Regions from separate parts of the Streptomyces sp. NPDC023481 genome, predicted to be linked through region 2. Evidence: riboswitches for the same ligand, from Rfam matches in the RefSeq annotation. Region 2 holds a riboswitch; the other holds the start of a gene.

Region 1 (7,855 bases), on a different contig from region 2:
TCCCTGACCAGCGCCACCGCGGCGACGGCCGTCAGCCTCGTCCTGGGCGTGCCGCTCGCCTGGCTACTGGCCCGTACGGAGTTTCCCGGCCGTGGGTTCGTACGGGCCCTGGTGACGCTGCCCCTCGTCCTGCCCCCGGTCGTCGGCGGAGTGGCCCTGCTGCTGGCCCTCGGCCGCAACGGGGTGGTCGGCCGGTGGCTGGACTCCTGGTTCGGGATCACCCTGCCGTTCACCACGGCCGGGGTCGTGATCGCGGAGGCGTTCGTCGCGATGCCGTTCCTGGTCATCAGCGTCGAGGGCACCCTGCGCGCCGCCGACCCGCGCTACGAGGAAGCGGCGACCACCCTCGGCGCCTCCCGCTTCACCGCGTTCCGCCGGGTCACGCTGCCGCTGGTCGCGCCGGGCATCGCGGCCGGTGCGGTGCTGGCCTGGGCCCGGGCGCTCGGCGAGTTCGGCGCGACGATCACGTTCGCGGGCAACTTCCCCGGCCGCACCCAGACCATGCCCCTCGCGGTCTATCTCGCCCTCCAGGACGACCCCGAGGCCGCCATCGCCCTCAGCCTGGTCCTCCTGGCCGTCTCGATCACGGTCCTGGCAGGTCTCAGGGACCGCTGGATGACACCATCATGACGAACGACGCCCAGCCCGCCCCGGCCCAGGACCGGTCCCCCGCCGCGCTCCCGCCCCCCGGGCTGCACGCCCGCCTCGTGGTCGACCGTCCCGGCTTCCGTCTGGACGTGACCCTCACCGCCGCCCCCGGCGACGTCCTGGCCCTGCTCGGCCCCAACGGCGCCGGCAAGACCACCGCCCTGCGCGCCCTCGCCGGCCTCACCCCCCTCACGGACGGCCACCTCCACCTGGACGGCACCCCGCTGGAGCACACGCCCCCCGAGTCACGCCCGGTCGGCGTGGTCTTCCAGGACTACCTGCTCTTCCCCCATCTGTCCGCCCTGGACAACGTCGCGTTCGGCCCCCGCTGCCGGGGCGCGAGCAGGGCCGAGGCCCGCGCCCGCGCCGCCGCCTGGCTGGAGCGCATGGGCCTGACGCAGCACGCGGGCGCCAGGCCGCGCCGGCTCTCCGGCGGCCAGGCCCAGCGCGTCGCGCTCGCCCGCGCGCTCGCCACCCGGCCCCGGCTGCTCCTGCTGGACGAGCCGCTGGCGGCACTGGATGCCCGTACCCGCCTGGAGGTCCGCGCACAACTGCGCCGCCACCTGGCCGAGTTCGAGGCCGTCTCCGTCCTGGTCACCCACGATCCGCTGGACGCCATGGTCCTCGCGGACCGGCTGGTGGTCGTGGAACACGGTCGGCTCGTCCAGGAGGGCACCCCGGCCGAGATCGCCCGCCGCCCGCGCACGGACTACATCGCCCAGCTCGTCGGCCTCAACCTCTACCGCGGACAGGCCGCCGGGCACACCGTACGACTGGACGCCGGGCCCGCGGTCACGACCACGGAGGAGCTGTCCGGCCCGGTATTCGTGGCGTTCCCGCCGTCCGCCGTGTCCCTGTTCGTGGACCGCCCCTCCGGCGCCAGCGCCCGCAACCTGTGGCGCTGCGAGGTCGCCGGGCTGGAGACGCACGGCGACCAGATCCGCGTCGACCTCACCGGTGAGCTGCCGCTCGCGGCGGACCTGACGACGGTGGCCGCCGCCGAGCTGGACCTGCGCCCGGGTGCACCGGTGTGGGCGACGGTCAAGGCGACGCAGACCCACGCGTACCCGGCCTGAGCACATCCGCGCTCTACGGTGGGTGCCCATGACTCTGAGCATCCGCAACCAGCTGCCGGGCACCGTCACCGAGGTACACCTCGGCCAGGTCATGGCCACCGTGAAGATCCGCCTCACCGGCGGTCAGGACCTCACCGCGGCCATCACCCTGGAGTCCGCCCGGGAACTCGCCCTGGCCGAGGGCGCCACGGTCCGCGCCCTGGTGAAGTCCACCGAGGTGTCCCTGGCCACCGCGCCGGTCCAGCACGTCTCCATCCGCAACCAGCTGCCCGGCACCGTCACGCGCGTGTCCTCGGGCGCCGCCATGGCCACCGTGAAGATCGGCATCGAGGGCGGCGAACTGACGTCGGCCATCACCCAGGAGTCCGCCGCCGACCTCGGCCTCACCCCCGGCTCCCCCGTGATCGCCCTGATCAAGTCCACCGAGGTCGCCCTGGCCACGGCCTGACGAGGGCCCGGGGGCCGGCCTGTCATCGGCTTGACGACGGCCTGACACGGTGAAGCCCCCTCCGGACGCGGAGTCCGGACGGGGCCCTTCACCGTTCGCTCAGTCCTCGTAGGCGTCCAGCGGCGGGCAGGAGCACACCAGGTTGCGGTCGCCGAAGGCCTGGTCGATGCGGCGCACCGGCGGCCAGTACTTGTCGGCGGCCGAGACACCGGCCGGGAAGACGGCCTCGTCGCGGCTGTAGGCGTGCGTCCACTCACCGGTGAGCGCGGCGGCGGTGTGCGGGGCGCCCCGCAGCGGGTTGTCCTCTGCGGGCCACTCGCCGGAGCCGACCTTCTCGATCTCCGCGCGGATGGCGATCAGCGCCTCGCAGAAACGGTCCAGCTCGGTGATGTCCTCCGACTCGGTCGGCTCGATCATCAGCGTGCCGGCCACCGGGAAGGACATGGTCGGCGCGTGGAAGCCGTAGTCGATCAGGCGCTTGGCCACGTCGTCCACGCTCACGCCGGTCGCCTTGGTCAGCGGGCGCAGGTCGATGATGCACTCGTGCGCGACCAGGTTGCCGGGGCCGGTGTAGAGGACCGGGTAGTGCGGCTCCAGGCGCTTGGCGATGTAGTTGGCGGAGAGCACGGCCACCTGGGTGGCCCGCTTGAGGCCCTCGCCGCCCATGAGGCGGACGTACGCCCACGAGATCGGCAGGATGCCCGCGCTGCCCCACGGGGCCGCCGAGATGGGGCCGACGCCCGTCTCCGGGCCGGCCTCCGGCTGGAGCGGGTGGTTGGGCAGGTACGGCGCCAGGTGCGAGCGGACCGCGACCGGGCCCACGCCCGGACCGCCGCCGCCGTGCGGGATGCAGAACGTCTTGTGCAGGTTCAGGTGGGAGACGTCACCACCGAAGTGGCCGGGCTTGGCGAGGCCGACCAGGGCGTTGAGGTTGGCGCCGTCGACGTACACCTGACCGCCGGCCTCGTGCACCTGGGCGCAGATGTCGGCGACGTGCTCCTCGAACACGCCGTGCGTCGACGGGTAGGTGATCATCAGCACCGACAGCTCGTCGCGGTACTGCTCGATCTTCGCCCTCAGGTCCTCGACGTCGATCTCGCCGTCCTCGGCGGTCTTCACGACGACGACCTTCATGCCGGCCATCACGGCGCTGGCCGCGTTGGTGCCGTGCGCGGAGGACGGGATGAGGCAGACGGTGCGCTGCTCGTCGCCGTTGGCCCGGTGGTAGCCGCGTACGGCGAGCAGGCCGGCCAGCTCGCCCTGCGAACCGGCGTTGGGCTGGAGCGAGACCTTGTCGTAGCCGGTGACCTCGGCGAGACGCTCTTCCAGCTCGCGGATGAGCGTGAGGTAGCCCTGCGCCTGCTCGGCGGGCGCGAACGGGTGCAGCTGCCCGAACTCGGGCCAGGTGACCGGCTCCATCTCCGTGGTCGCGTTGAGCTTCATGGTGCAGGAGCCCAGCGGGATCATGCCGCGGTCGAGCGCGTAGTCACGGTCGGCCAGCTTGCGCAGGTAGCGCAGCATGGCCGTTTCGGAGCGGTGCTGGTGGAAGACCGGGTGGGTCAGGTAGGCGTCGGTGCGCAGCAGCGCCTCGGGCAGGGTGTCCTCGGCGCTCGCGTCCAGCGCCTCGATGTTCCCCTCGACACCGAAGGCGGCGAAGACGGCCGCCAGCTGGGCCCGGCCGGTGGTCTCGTCGCAGGCGGCCGAGACGTGGTCGGCGTCGACCAGCCGCAGGTTGACCCCGTTGGCCCGCGCGGCGGCGACGACCTCGGCGGCCCTGCCGGGCACACGCGCGGTGACGGTGTCGAAGTAGGCGCCGTGGACGATCTCCACGCCGCCGGCCTTCAGCCCCTCGGCGAGGATCGTGGCGTACCGGTGGGTGCGCCGGGCGATGGTCCTGAGCCCGTCCGGGCCGTGGTAGACGGCGTACATGCCGGCCATCACGGCGAGCAGCACCTGCGCGGTGCAGATGTTGCTGGTGGCCTTCTCGCGGCGGATGTGCTGCTCACGGGTCTGCAGGGCGAGCCGGTAGGCCCTGTTCCCGTCGGCGTCCACGGAGACACCCACCAGCCGCCCGGGCAGGCTGCGGGCGAACTTCTCGTGTACGGCCATGTAGCCGGCGTGGGGTCCGCCGAAGCCCATCGGCACACCGAAGCGCTGGGTGGTGCCGACGGCGATGTCCGCGCCGAGCTCACCCGGCGAGGTGAGCAGGGTGAGCGCCAGCAGGTCGGCGGCGACGGTGACGAGGGCACCCAGCTCGTGGGCCTGGTCGATGACCGGCTTGATGTCGCGTACGGCACCGGAGGCGCCCGGGTACTGGATCAGCACGCCGTTGATCTCGCGCTCGGCGATCTCCGCCGGGATGCCGTCGCCGAGGTCGGCGACGACCACCTCGACGCCGGTCGGCTCGGCACGGGTCTCGATCACGGCGATGGTCTGCGGCAGCGTGTCCGCGTCGACCAGGAACAGGCCCTTCTTGTTCCTGCCCATCCGCCGGGACAGCGCCATGGCCTCGGCCGCGGCCGTGCCCTCGTCCAGCAGGGAGGCGCCGGAGGTGGGCAGACCGGCGAGGTCGGCGACCATGGTCTGGAAGTTCAGCAGGGCCTCGAGTCGCCCCTGGGAGATCTCCGGCTGGTACGGCGTGTAGGCCGTGTACCAGGCCGGGTTCTCCATGACGTTGCGCAGGATGACGGGCGGGGTGAACGTGCCGTAGTAGCCGAGCCCGATCATGGAGCCCAGCACCTGGTTGCGGTCGGCGAGCGAACGCAGCTCGGCGAGCACCTCGGCCTCCGTGCGGGCGCCCGGCAGGTCCAGGGCATCGGCGTTCTTGATCACATCCGGGACCGCGGCGGCGGTCAGCTCGTCGAGCGAGCCGTATCCGACCTGCGCGAGCATCTTGGCCCGCGCCTCCTGGTCGGGCCCGATGTGGCGCTGCTCGAACGGGATGCCGGCTTCGAGCTCGGAGAGCGGAGTGCGATGGACGGTCATTGCGGAGGCCTCCTGGTCTGACGCGACCTTCGAGGGGCACCCCGGTACGGATACCCCGACGGCCTCCCCCTCTGTCATCTCAACCTGAGAGCTTCACCGGCGACCCGCGGGCGCCGGCTTTCACCGTCGGTGAGGGCGGGAGCCGTCGACACCCGCCCTGCTTTCCAGAGTGACCTCGTCCGTGCGGTACGTGGGCCTGAGAGATTCCGGGGAGGATTTGCTCCTTCGGCGCCTCCGAGGTGGTCGGAGGACTCTCCCGCACGGGGTCAGCAGCCGCTGTCAGCCTACCAGCGAGGTCAACGCCGGGGCCTTCGAGTGGCCGCCTCGGTGAATGTGCTCTTTTGTAGTGCTTACGGATGAGTTGCGACCACGTGGAGGGAGAGGGACCGTGCAGACCGACATCGATCCGCGCAACCTGATCGGCCGCAAGGCGTTCGACCGCAATGGCACCAAGATCGGCACCATCGACGAGGTGTACCTGGACGACGCCACCGGCGTACCCGAGTGGGCCGCCATACGAACCGGCCTCTTCTCCCGGGACGCGTTCGTCCCCCTGGAGCCCAGCGAACTCGTCGACGGCTCCCTCCACGTCCCCTTCGACCGCGCCCTGATCAAGGACGCCCCCGACTTCGGCGTGGGCCGCCACCTCTCCCCCGCCCAGGAACTCCAGCTCTACCACCACTACGGCCTCGACGCAGGCCCACCCCCCACGGTCCCGGACCACACCTTCGGCAAACTGGCCGGCCCGGAGAACCCCTGACCCCACCCCGCCCCACGCCTCCCTCTCGACCGGCCCTCCACTCGCCGCCCGGCCTGTACGCCTGGCCTGTACGCCTGGCCCGCGGCGATTCGCCCTACCCCGCGTCCTGCCCCACCCCCTGGACCCGGCCCGCATCCACGGCCCGCTCCCCCTCCGAGTGACCGCCCAGGCGCTCCTCCGAGCCCAGACCCGTGTGCGAACCCCCGGTCCCGCCCAAGGGCTCCTCGGACCGGCTCTCCTGCGGGGCCGGGGGGCGGGGCGGAGCCTGGGGAGGGGGGCGGGTCGGGACCAGCGGCAGCGGCTCGGACTCCTCCAGCGCGGGGTCCGCGACGAAGAACGTCCGCACACGCCCCGGCAGGGACAGCGGCGTCTCGAACCGCACCGTCACCCGGCCCAGCCCACTGCCCTGCACCCACCCCGGCCCGTACTCCGCGTGCCGCACGTCCTGTCCGGCGCGCCAGTGCCGTTCCACCGGCTCGGGCCGCTCCACGACGCCCTCGGCCGCGGGCTCCTCCGGCACCTCCGCCACCTCCCGCGAGGGCATCGCCTGCGCGAACAGGTCCTCCTGCGTGTAGTCGGCGAGCCCGGACACCCCCACCCCGAGCAGCCGCACCCCACCCGTGGTGTCCACGGAGTCCAGCAGCCGCGCGGCCGCCTCCCGGATGACCGCGGGATCGTCCGTCGGCCCCCGGAGCGTCTCGGAGCGGGTCAGCGTGGAGAAGTCGTACCGTCGTACCTTCAGCACGATGGTCCGCCCCGACAGCCCCGCCTCGCGCAGCCGCCGCACGCACCGGTCGGCCAGCCGCTGCACCTCCAGGCCGACCCGCAGCCGGTCGTGGATGTCCACGTCGTAGGTGTCCTCCACCGACACCGACTTCGTCTCCCGCTCGGCCACCACGGGCCGCTCGTCCCGGGCCTGGGCCATCGCGTACAGCGCGTGCCCGTGCGCCTTGCCGAGCAGCCGGACCAGCTCGTCCTCACCGGCCTCGGCCAGCTCCTGCACCGTACTGATCCCGGCCCGGCGCAGATGATCCCCGGTGGCGGGCCCCACCCCCGGCAGGGTCCGCACCGACAGCGGCCCCAGCATCGCCCGCTCGGTGCCCGGCTCTATCAGCACCAGACCGTCCGGCTTGGCCTGCTCGGACGCGATCTTCGCCAGCATTTTCGAGGCGGCGAGTCCCACCGAACCGGTGAGCCCGGTGACCGCCCGGATGTCCTTGCGCAGCGTCTCCCCGGCCCGCCGCGCCGACTCCTCGTCCCAGGCCGCTCCCCCGGCCTCCAGGTCCACGAACGCCTCGTCCAGGCTCAGCGGCTCCACCAGCGGTGACAGCTCCCGCAGCAGCGCCATCACCTGCTCGCTGACCGCTCGGTACAGACCGAAGCGCGGCACCAGATAGGCGGCGTTGGGCGCCAGCCGGCGCGCCTGGGCCATGGGCATCGCCGAGTGGACCCCGAACACACGTGCCTCGTACGACGCGGTGGCCACCACCCCACGCGGTCCGAGCCCGCCCACGACGACCGCCTTCCCGCGCAGGCTCGGCTTGGAAGCCTGCTCCACCGAGGCGAAGAAGGCATCCATGTCGAGATGCAGGATCGTGGGCGCGTTTCTCACATCTCCGATGCTGCACCATGCCACTGACAATGCGGTGGTGCCGGAGCGCCCCGGTGAGGTTCCGGCGGTCAGACCGCCCGGTTGCGGCGCCGCGCCAGCTCGTCCCCGGGGTTGTGCCCGAGGAGCGTCTCGCCGGTGTCGATGCGCTCACCGTGCAGCTGGGAGAGGGCGCTTTCCACGTCACGCCACACCACGCCGACGGCGATCCCGAAGATGCCCTGACCGCCCTGGAGCAGGGCGTGGACCTCGTCCGGCGAGGTGCACTCGTACACCGTGGCACCGTCGCTCATCAGGGTCATCCGCTCCAGGTCACGGAAACCGCGTTC
Region 2 (7,855 bases):
AAGCGGTACGTCCCGCGCGAGATCTACCGGCTGACACGAACGCGCTGGTCAGCCCGTTTCCCTAGCACTCGATGATGTTCACCGCCAGCCCGCCCCGGGCCGTCTCCTTGTACTTGACGCTCATGTCCGCGCCCGTGTCCTTCATCGTCTTGATGACCTTGTCGAGGGACACCTTGTGCGAGCCGTCGCCGCGCATCGCCATCTTCGCGGCGGTGACCGCCTTCACCGCGGCCATGCCGTTGCGCTCGATGCACGGGATCTGGACCAGGCCGCCGACCGGGTCGCAGGTCAGGCCGAGGTTGTGTTCCATGCCGATCTCGGCCGCGTTCTCCACCTGCTCGGGGGAGCCGCCGAGGACCTCGGCGAGGGCGCCCGCGGCCATGGAGCAGGCGGAGCCGACCTCGCCCTGGCAGCCGACCTCGGCGCCGGAGATGGAGGCGTTCTCCTTGAAGAGCATGCCGATCGCGCCGGCGGCCAGCAGGAAGCGGACGACGCCGTCCTCGTCGGCGCCCGGCACGAAGTCCATGTAGTAGTGCAGGACCGCGGGGATGATGCCGGCCGCGCCGTTCGTGGGGGCGGTCACCACCCGGCCGCCGGCCGCGTTCTCCTCGTTCACCGCCATCGCGTAGAGCGTGATCCACTCCATGGCGTGCGCCAGCGGGTCGCCCTCGGCGCGCAGCTGGCGGGCCGAGACGGCCGCGCGGCGGCGGACCTTCAGCCCGCCGGGCAGGATGCCCTCGCGGGACATGCCCCGCCGCACGCACTCGCGCATCACGCGCCAGATCTCCAGCAGGCCGGCCCGGATCTCGTCCTCGGTGCGCCAGGCCCGCTCGTTCTCCAGCATCAGCGCGGAGATCGACAGGCCGGTGTCCCTGGTCAGGCGCAGCAGCTCGTCGCCGGTGCGGAACGGGTACTTCAGGACCGTGTCGTCCAGGACGATCCGGTCCGCGCCCACCGCGTCCTCGTCCACGACGAAACCGCCGCCGACCGAGTAGTACGTCTTCGACAGCAGCTCGGCGCCCTCGGCGTCGTACGCCCAGACCGTCATGCCGTTGGCGTGGTAGGGGAGCGTCTTGCGGCGGTGCAGGACGAGGTCGTCGTCGAAGGAGAACGGGATCTCGTGCTCGCCGAGCAGCTTCAGCCGGCCCGCCGCCTTGATCTTCTCCACCCGCTCGTCGGCGTTCTCCACGTCGACCGTGCGCGGTGAGTCGCCCTCCAGGCCGAGCAGCACCGCCTTCGGGGTGCCGTGGCCGTGGCCGGTCGCGCCGAGCGAGCCGTACAGCTCGCAGCGCAGGGACGCGACCGAGCCGAGCAGGTCCTCGTTGCGCAGCCGGCGGGCGAACATGCGCGCGGCGCGCATCGGGCCGACGGTGTGGGAGCTGGACGGGCCGATGCCGATCGAGAACAGGTCGAAGACCGAGATGGCCACGGGTGACTCCTCCATACGGGTGGTGCACAAAAGCTGGTACAGGGCGCGGGCACCGCGCACACCGGGTACCTCCAGTGTGCGCGGTGCCCCGCGAAAGGTGACTTACTTGTTCAGCCCCGCGTACAGCGGGTGCTTGTCGGCGAGCGCCTTCACGCGCGCCTTGAGGGCCTCGGCGTCGTACGACGGCTTCAGCGCCTCGGCGATCACGTCCGCGACCTCGGTGAAGTCCTCGGCCGTGAAGCCGCGGGTGGCCAGGGCCGGCGTTCCGATGCGCAGGCCCGAGGTGACCATCGGCGGGCGCGGGTCGTTCGGGACGGCGTTGCGGTTGACCGTGATCCCGACCTCGTGGAGGCGGTCCTCGGCCTGCCGGCCGTCCAGCTCGCTCTCGCGCAGGTCGACCAGGACGAGGTGCACGTCCGTGCCGCCGGACAGCACGTTCACCCCGGCCTCACGGGCGTCCGGGGCCGTCAGACGGTCGGCGAGGATGCGGGCGCCCTCCACCGTACGGCGCTGGCGCTCCTTGAACTCCTCCGACGCGGCGACCTTGAAGGAGACCGCCTTCGCCGCGATCACGTGCTCCAGGGGGCCGCCCTGGAAGCCCGGGAAGACGGCCGAGTTCAGCTTCTTCGCGAAGTCCTTGCCGCGCGCGAGGATGATGCCGCCGCGCGGGCCGCCGAGCGTCTTGTGGGTGGTGGAGGTGACCACGTCGGCGTAGGGCACCGGGTTCTGGTGCAGACCGGCCGCGACCAGGCCCGCGAAGTGCGCCATGTCGACCCACAGGTAGGCCTCGACCTCGTCGGCGATCCGGCGGAACTCGGCGAAGTCCAGCTGCCGCGGGTACGCCGACCAGCCGGCGATGATCACCTTCGGGCGGTGCTCCTTGGCGAGCCGCTCCACCTCGGCCATGTCGACCAGGCCGGTACCGGCGTCCACGTGGTAGGCGACCACGTCGAACTGCTTGCCGGAGAAGTTCAGCCGCATCCCGTGGGTCAGGTGGCCGCCGTGCGCGAGGTCCAGGCCGAGGATGGTGTCCCCGGGCTGGGCCAGCGCGAACAGGGCCGCCTGGTTGGCGGATGCGCCGGAGTGGGGCTGCACGTTGGCGTACTCGGCGCCGAACAGCTCCTTGACCCGGTCGATGGCGATCTGCTCGGCGACGTCGACGTGCTCGCAGCCGCCGTAGTAGCGGCGGCCCGGGTAGCCCTCGGCGTACTTGTTGGTCAGGACCGAGCCCTGGGCCTCCATCACCGCGAGCGGCGCGAAGTTCTCGGAGGCGATCATCTCCAGGGTCGACTGCTGGCGGTTCAGCTCGGCGTCGACCGCGGCGGCGATCTCCGGGTCCAGCTCGTGCAGGGACGTGTTCAGGACGGTCATACGGCTACGACTCCTCAGCCGGCGTTCTGGGCGGTGTACTCGTCGGCGGAGAGCAGGTCGCCCGGCTCCTCCGTGACGCGCACCTTGAACAGCCAGCCGCCCTCGAAGGGGGCCGAGTTCACCAGCGACGGGTCGTTGACGACGTCCTCGTTGACCTCGGTGATCTCACCGCTGACGGGCGAGTACAGGTCGGAGACCGACTTGGTCGACTCCAGCTCGCCGCAGGTCTCGCCCGCGGTCACCGTGGAGCCGACCTCGGGGAGCTGGGCGTAGACGACGTCGCCGAGCGCGTTGGCCGCGAACTCGGTGATGCCGACCGTCGACACGCCGTCCTCGGCGGGCGACAGCCACTCGTGCTCCTTGCTGTAGCGCAGCTGCTGGGGGTTGCTCATGGCCTGGATTCTCCTGTACGCGGGGAAGTGCTGATGCAGGGGGGAGTGCTGAGGACGCGCGTGAGCAGCGCCGATGTGCCCGATGTCACGTTCCGCAGGGGCTGTGGGGCTACGACGGTGTCACTTCTGGCGCTTGTAGAACGGCAGCGCCACGACCTGGTACGGCTCGTGGGTGCCCCGGATGTCCACGCCGACGCCCTCGGTGCCCGGCGCCGCGTGTGCCGCGTCGACGTAGGCCATGGCGATCGGCTTGCCCAGGGTGGGGGAGGGGGCGCCGGAGGTGACCTCGCCGATCACCGCGCCGCCGGCCACGACGGCGTATCCGGCGCGCGGCACCCGGCGGCCCTCGGCGACCAGGCCGACCAGCACCCGTGGCGGGTTCTCCTGGGCCCGGGCGGCCGCCTCGGCGAGCGCCTCGCGGCCCACGAAGTCGCCGTCCTTCTCGAACTTCACCACCCGGCCGAGCCCGGCGTCGAAGGGGGTCAGCTCGCGGGTCAGCTCGTGCCCGTACAGCGGCATGCCCGCCTCGAGGCGCAGGGTGTCCCGGCAGGACAGCCCGCACGGGACCAGTCCGGCGCCCTCGCCGGCCTTGGTCAGCGCCTGCCACAGCTCGACGGCGTGCTCCGGCTTCACGAACAGCTCGAAGCCGTCCTCGCCGGTGTAGCCGGTGCGGGCGATCAGCGCGGGGACGCCGGCGACGGTGCCGGGCAGCCCGGCGTAGTACTTCAGGCCGTCCAGGTCGGCGTCGGTGAGCGACTTGAGGATGCCGGGGGACTGCGGGCCCTGCACGGCGAGCAGCGCGTACGCGTCCCGGTCGTCGCGGACCTCGGCGTCGAAACCGGCCGCCCGCTCGGTGAGCGCGTCCAGCACCACCTGGGCGTTGGAGGCGTTGGCCACCACCATGTACTCGGTCTCGGCCAGGCGGTAGACGATCAGGTCGTCCAGGATGCCGCCGTCGGCCTGGCAGATCATGGTGTAGCGGGCGCGGCCGACACCGACGGAGGCGATGTTGCCGACCAGGGCGTGGTTCAGCAGGGCGGCGGCCCCGGTTCCGGTGACGGTGATCTCGCCCATGTGGGAGAGGTCGAACAGTCCGGCCCGGGTGCGCACGGCGAGGTGCTCGTCGCGCTCGGAGCCGTAGCGCAGGGGCATGTCCCAGCCGGCGAAGTCGGTCATCGTCGCACCGAGGGAACGATGCACGGCGTCGAGTGCGGTGTGGCGCAGCTCGGTGGGTTCGGTACTGCTCATCGGTCGGTCGTCTCCCAGGGCAACAGGGATGGGGCGAGGAACGTTCCTCCCCATCTGTCATCGGAACCTGAGAGGTTCGCCACGACCGCCCACAGGGACGATCACGGTTTGCACCTTGGGTGGGGCCACTGGCGCAGCGGCCCGCTTTTCAGATGTGCCTCGCCCGCGCGGTAACGGGGCCTGAGAGATTCAAGGGAGGGACTTGCTCCTTCGGCGCCCCAGCGGCACAGACGTACGGCTGGGAACTCTCCCGCGCGGATTCAAACGGCCGGTATGCAGTTGGCGGCCACATCATTGCACGGCGAGCCGGCTTTTGTAACCGACCTGTGGCACGGCCCGGACCCCTCCATCACCCATGCTCATTACTCTCTCTTTACGCAAGGCGGGAAGGGATATTACCGGGCCGGCAGGGGAGGAAGATCACGGTGAACAGGACCCCGGTGTGCGCAACCGTCACCACCGGCATCGCGGTGCCGAGCCCTCGTCCCGACCCGGCCCCGGTCGTCCGCGACCTGCGCGACCGGGCCGGCCGCAGCCCGCACGCCCTGCTCTTCGGCCCCCGCGACCTGGTGGTGGTCACCGGGCTGCCCGGCAGCGGCAAGTCCACCCTGATGCACCGCGCGGTCACCGGCCACCGCATCGACTCCCAGGACGCCCGTGACCGCTGGGCGGCCCGCCTCCCCGGCCGCCTGCCCTACGCGCTGTACCGCCCCCTGGTCCGCCTCGCCCACTACGCCGCCCTGCGCCGCGCCCTGCGCACCGGCGAGGGAGTCGTCGTGCACGACTGCGGCACCCAGGCGTGGGTGCGCGCCTGGCTGGCCCGCGAGGCCCGGCGCCGGGGCGGCACCCTGCACCTGCTCCTGCTGGATGTCAGCCCCGGCACGGCCCGGCGGGGCCAGCGCGAGCGCGGCCGGGGCGTGTCCCGTTACGCCTTCCGCCGGCACCGGCGTACCATCGCCCGGCTGCTGAGCGCCGTGGAGAAGGGCGAGCTGCCCGCCGGCTGCGGCGCGGCGGTGCTGCTGGACCGGGACGCGGCGGACGTGCTCAGGCGCGTGGGCTTCGCTCGGTGAGGGACTGTCACAGCCACCCGCTAGCCTTCAAGGTCACAGCAGTGGTTCCCAGCAGGCGGTAGGCACATGGACTTCCCGGCGGACCTTCCCGCGGACTTCCCCCCACAGGCGCACCCCCAGCCGCACGGCGGCTGGCCCGGCAACGAGCTGGAGGAGGTGCTGTCGGCGTCCCTGGGCGTCCCCGCGGCGGGCGGCCGGATCATCGAGGTCCTCGGCCGCAGCTTCCTGTGGATACCGCTGCCCAACGGCGGGGGCCCGCACAGCGGCCCGCTGGACCTGCCGACCCTGGACCTCGAGGGGCAGACGTACGTCCCGGTGTTCAGCTCCGAGGAGCAGCTGCGTCAGGCCGCCGGCGCCCACATGTCGTACACCATCGCCCCCGCCGTCGAGTTCGCCCGCGGCCTGCCCCCGCAGGCGGGCATCGCGGTGAACCCGGGCGGTGTGGTCGGGGTCCCGCTGCCCCCCGAGGCCGTGGCCGAGCTGTGCCGGGCCGGCCGCACCCCGCTGGACGGCCCGAACACCGGCGGCCGGGTCCGGCTCTTCGAGCCCGACTGGCAGGACGACCCGGTCGACTTCCTCTCCGCCGCCTCCGCCGAGTTCGCCGACACCGGTGTGGTGCTCACCGCCCGCCGCTGCCTGGCCGCCATCGAGACGGCCGAACCGGTCATGTTCGTCGGTGTCGAACTCACCCGGTGGGAGGGCGACCTGCGCACCCAGCCCCTGGACGCCCTCGGCCGGGCGCTGGGCAGGGTCCCGGTCGGGTGGCCGGTCAACCTGGTCCTCATGGACGTGGCCGACGACCCGGTCTCCGACTGGCTGCGGGCGAACGTCCGGCCCTTCTACGAGTACGGCCACTGAACGGCCGGCCGAGGGGCGCGGGGAACCGCGCGAGAACCCACCGGGAACCCGCGCCCGCGTACGCACACGATGCCCCGGGCTCCGGGGCGCTTAAGCTGTGTCCGAACGCGGGGTAAGAAGCGAAGGGGCGGTAAGACAGGTGAGCGCGAGCCCAAGCGGCAGCGTCGAGCACATGCTGCGCCAGGTCACGCCCGGACGCTACGACGCCTACGAGGCCCTGCTCCGCGCCCTCGCCACCCCCTCCTCCGGTCAGGTCTGGATGCTCCTGTGGCACGGCCAGGCCGGCTCCCCGGACGCCCAGTACGGGAACATGGAGGTCGACGGCTGCCACTACGCCCCCTGCGTCACCTCCGCCCAGGAGCTGTCCGCCAGCGGCTGGAACCGGGCGTACGAGGTCGTCGACGGCCTGGACGTGGCCCGCACCCTCTACCCCGACCACTACGGCCTCTGGCTCAACCCGCACGCCCCGGGCGGTGGCGTCGGCATCCCCTGGCTCGACCTGCGCCGCATCGCCACCGGCCTGGACCGCCAGCCCGCCGGCCCGCTGCGGCTGGCCGAACCCGGCATCGAGATCCCCCAGTTCTACGCCCTGCTGGCGCAGAACGCGCACCGCACCCCCGCGCTCCGCTCGCTGCGCCGCGCCTGGGTGCAGCCCGCGCTCGGGGCGCCGTACCTCGCCATCGGCCTGGACGTGTACGACACCTCGCCGGCCGCGGTGGACTCGGTGCGCGCGATGATGCAGCAGTCCATCGGAGCGGTCCCGGAGGGGCTGCCGGTGTCGACGGTCGCGATGAGCGACGACTACGACCCGGTGGTGATGTGGATGCGGGTCAACGCCCGCCCGTTCTACGACCGCGAGGCCCACGTGCCCGCGCCGCAGCCCCAACTCCACGCGCCGGTCCCGCCGCAGGCCCCGGCCGGCGGGTACGGCTACCCGCCGGTGCACGGCGGCTACTGAGCCGTGACGGACCGCCCGCTTCTGCGCGCGTAGACAACGCCTGGTCGTCCGGAACCGCACCGATATCGGCCTTCTGTCCCAACTGGCACACGTCCGGGAGCCGTTACCCACTGTTCGGATAACGGAATCCCCCGGACTGCATCACGGTTGCGCATACTTTCGCCGTCAGCTCTGGCGGGTGATCACGACCACGCTGAAGACTCCCGACTCAGACATGAGGCCGAGACCTCGTGTCGATGGCAAGTCGACAAAGCCGCAATCCGCGGCAGGCGCAGGCCGGTCACCACCGGCGAGAGGGGTCGCTCACCGTGACCGCACCGATCGAGACCACCGGGGCGGCAGCCGAGGCACAGCCCGAGGCTGTGCTGGCGGGTGCCGGTAAGGGGCAGATCGAGGGTCGTTCCCTGGGCCAGATCGCCTGGACCCGGTTCAAGAAGGACAAGGTGGCCGTCGCGGGCGGTGTCATCGTCATCCTGCTGATCCTCCTCGCGATCCTCTCGCGCCCCCTCCAGGCCGCCCTCGGGCTCGA

Evidence for each region. Region 2 has a riboswitch for glycine ahead of gcvT (glycine cleavage system aminomethyltransferase GcvT). Riboswitches for the same ligand answer to the same signal wherever they lie in the genome.
Region 1: linked by a shared signal. The riboswitch ahead of gcvP (aminomethyl-transferring glycine dehydrogenase) and the one ahead of gcvT (glycine cleavage system aminomethyltransferase GcvT) in region 2 are both predicted to bind glycine.

The regions. Positions count from the first base shown of each region.
Region 1 is NZ_JBVHJE010000018.1:176,704-184,558, forward strand. It holds gene modB (molybdate ABC transporter permease subunit) at 1-630, shown strand, start outside; gene ACZ3ZD_RS30475 (ABC transporter ATP-binding protein) at 627-1,724, shown strand; gene ACZ3ZD_RS30480 (TOBE domain-containing protein) at 1,753-2,172, shown strand; gene gcvP (aminomethyl-transferring glycine dehydrogenase) at 2,272-5,157, opposite strand; glycine riboswitch at 5,332-5,426, opposite strand; gene ACZ3ZD_RS30490 (PRC-barrel domain-containing protein) at 5,546-5,917, shown strand; gene ACZ3ZD_RS30495 (DNA polymerase IV) at 6,012-7,529, opposite strand; gene ACZ3ZD_RS30500 (MerR family transcriptional regulator) at 7,598-7,855, opposite strand, start outside.
Region 2 is NZ_JBVHJE010000008.1:294,475-302,329, reverse strand. It holds partial or broken gene ACZ3ZD_RS18775 (IS110 family transposase) at 1-75, shown strand, start outside; gene ACZ3ZD_RS18770 (L-serine ammonia-lyase) at 62-1,429, opposite strand; gene glyA (serine hydroxymethyltransferase) at 1,532-2,800, opposite strand; gene gcvH (glycine cleavage system protein GcvH) at 2,815-3,192, opposite strand; gene gcvT (glycine cleavage system aminomethyltransferase GcvT) at 3,313-4,440, opposite strand; glycine riboswitch at 4,485-4,598, opposite strand; glycine riboswitch at 4,599-4,703, opposite strand; gene ACZ3ZD_RS18750 (AAA family ATPase) at 4,866-5,510, shown strand; gene ACZ3ZD_RS18745 (enhanced serine sensitivity protein SseB) at 5,577-6,368, shown strand; gene ACZ3ZD_RS18740 (enhanced serine sensitivity protein SseB C-terminal domain-containing protein) at 6,541-7,326, shown strand; gene ACZ3ZD_RS18735 (ABC transporter permease) at 7,635-7,855, shown strand, end outside.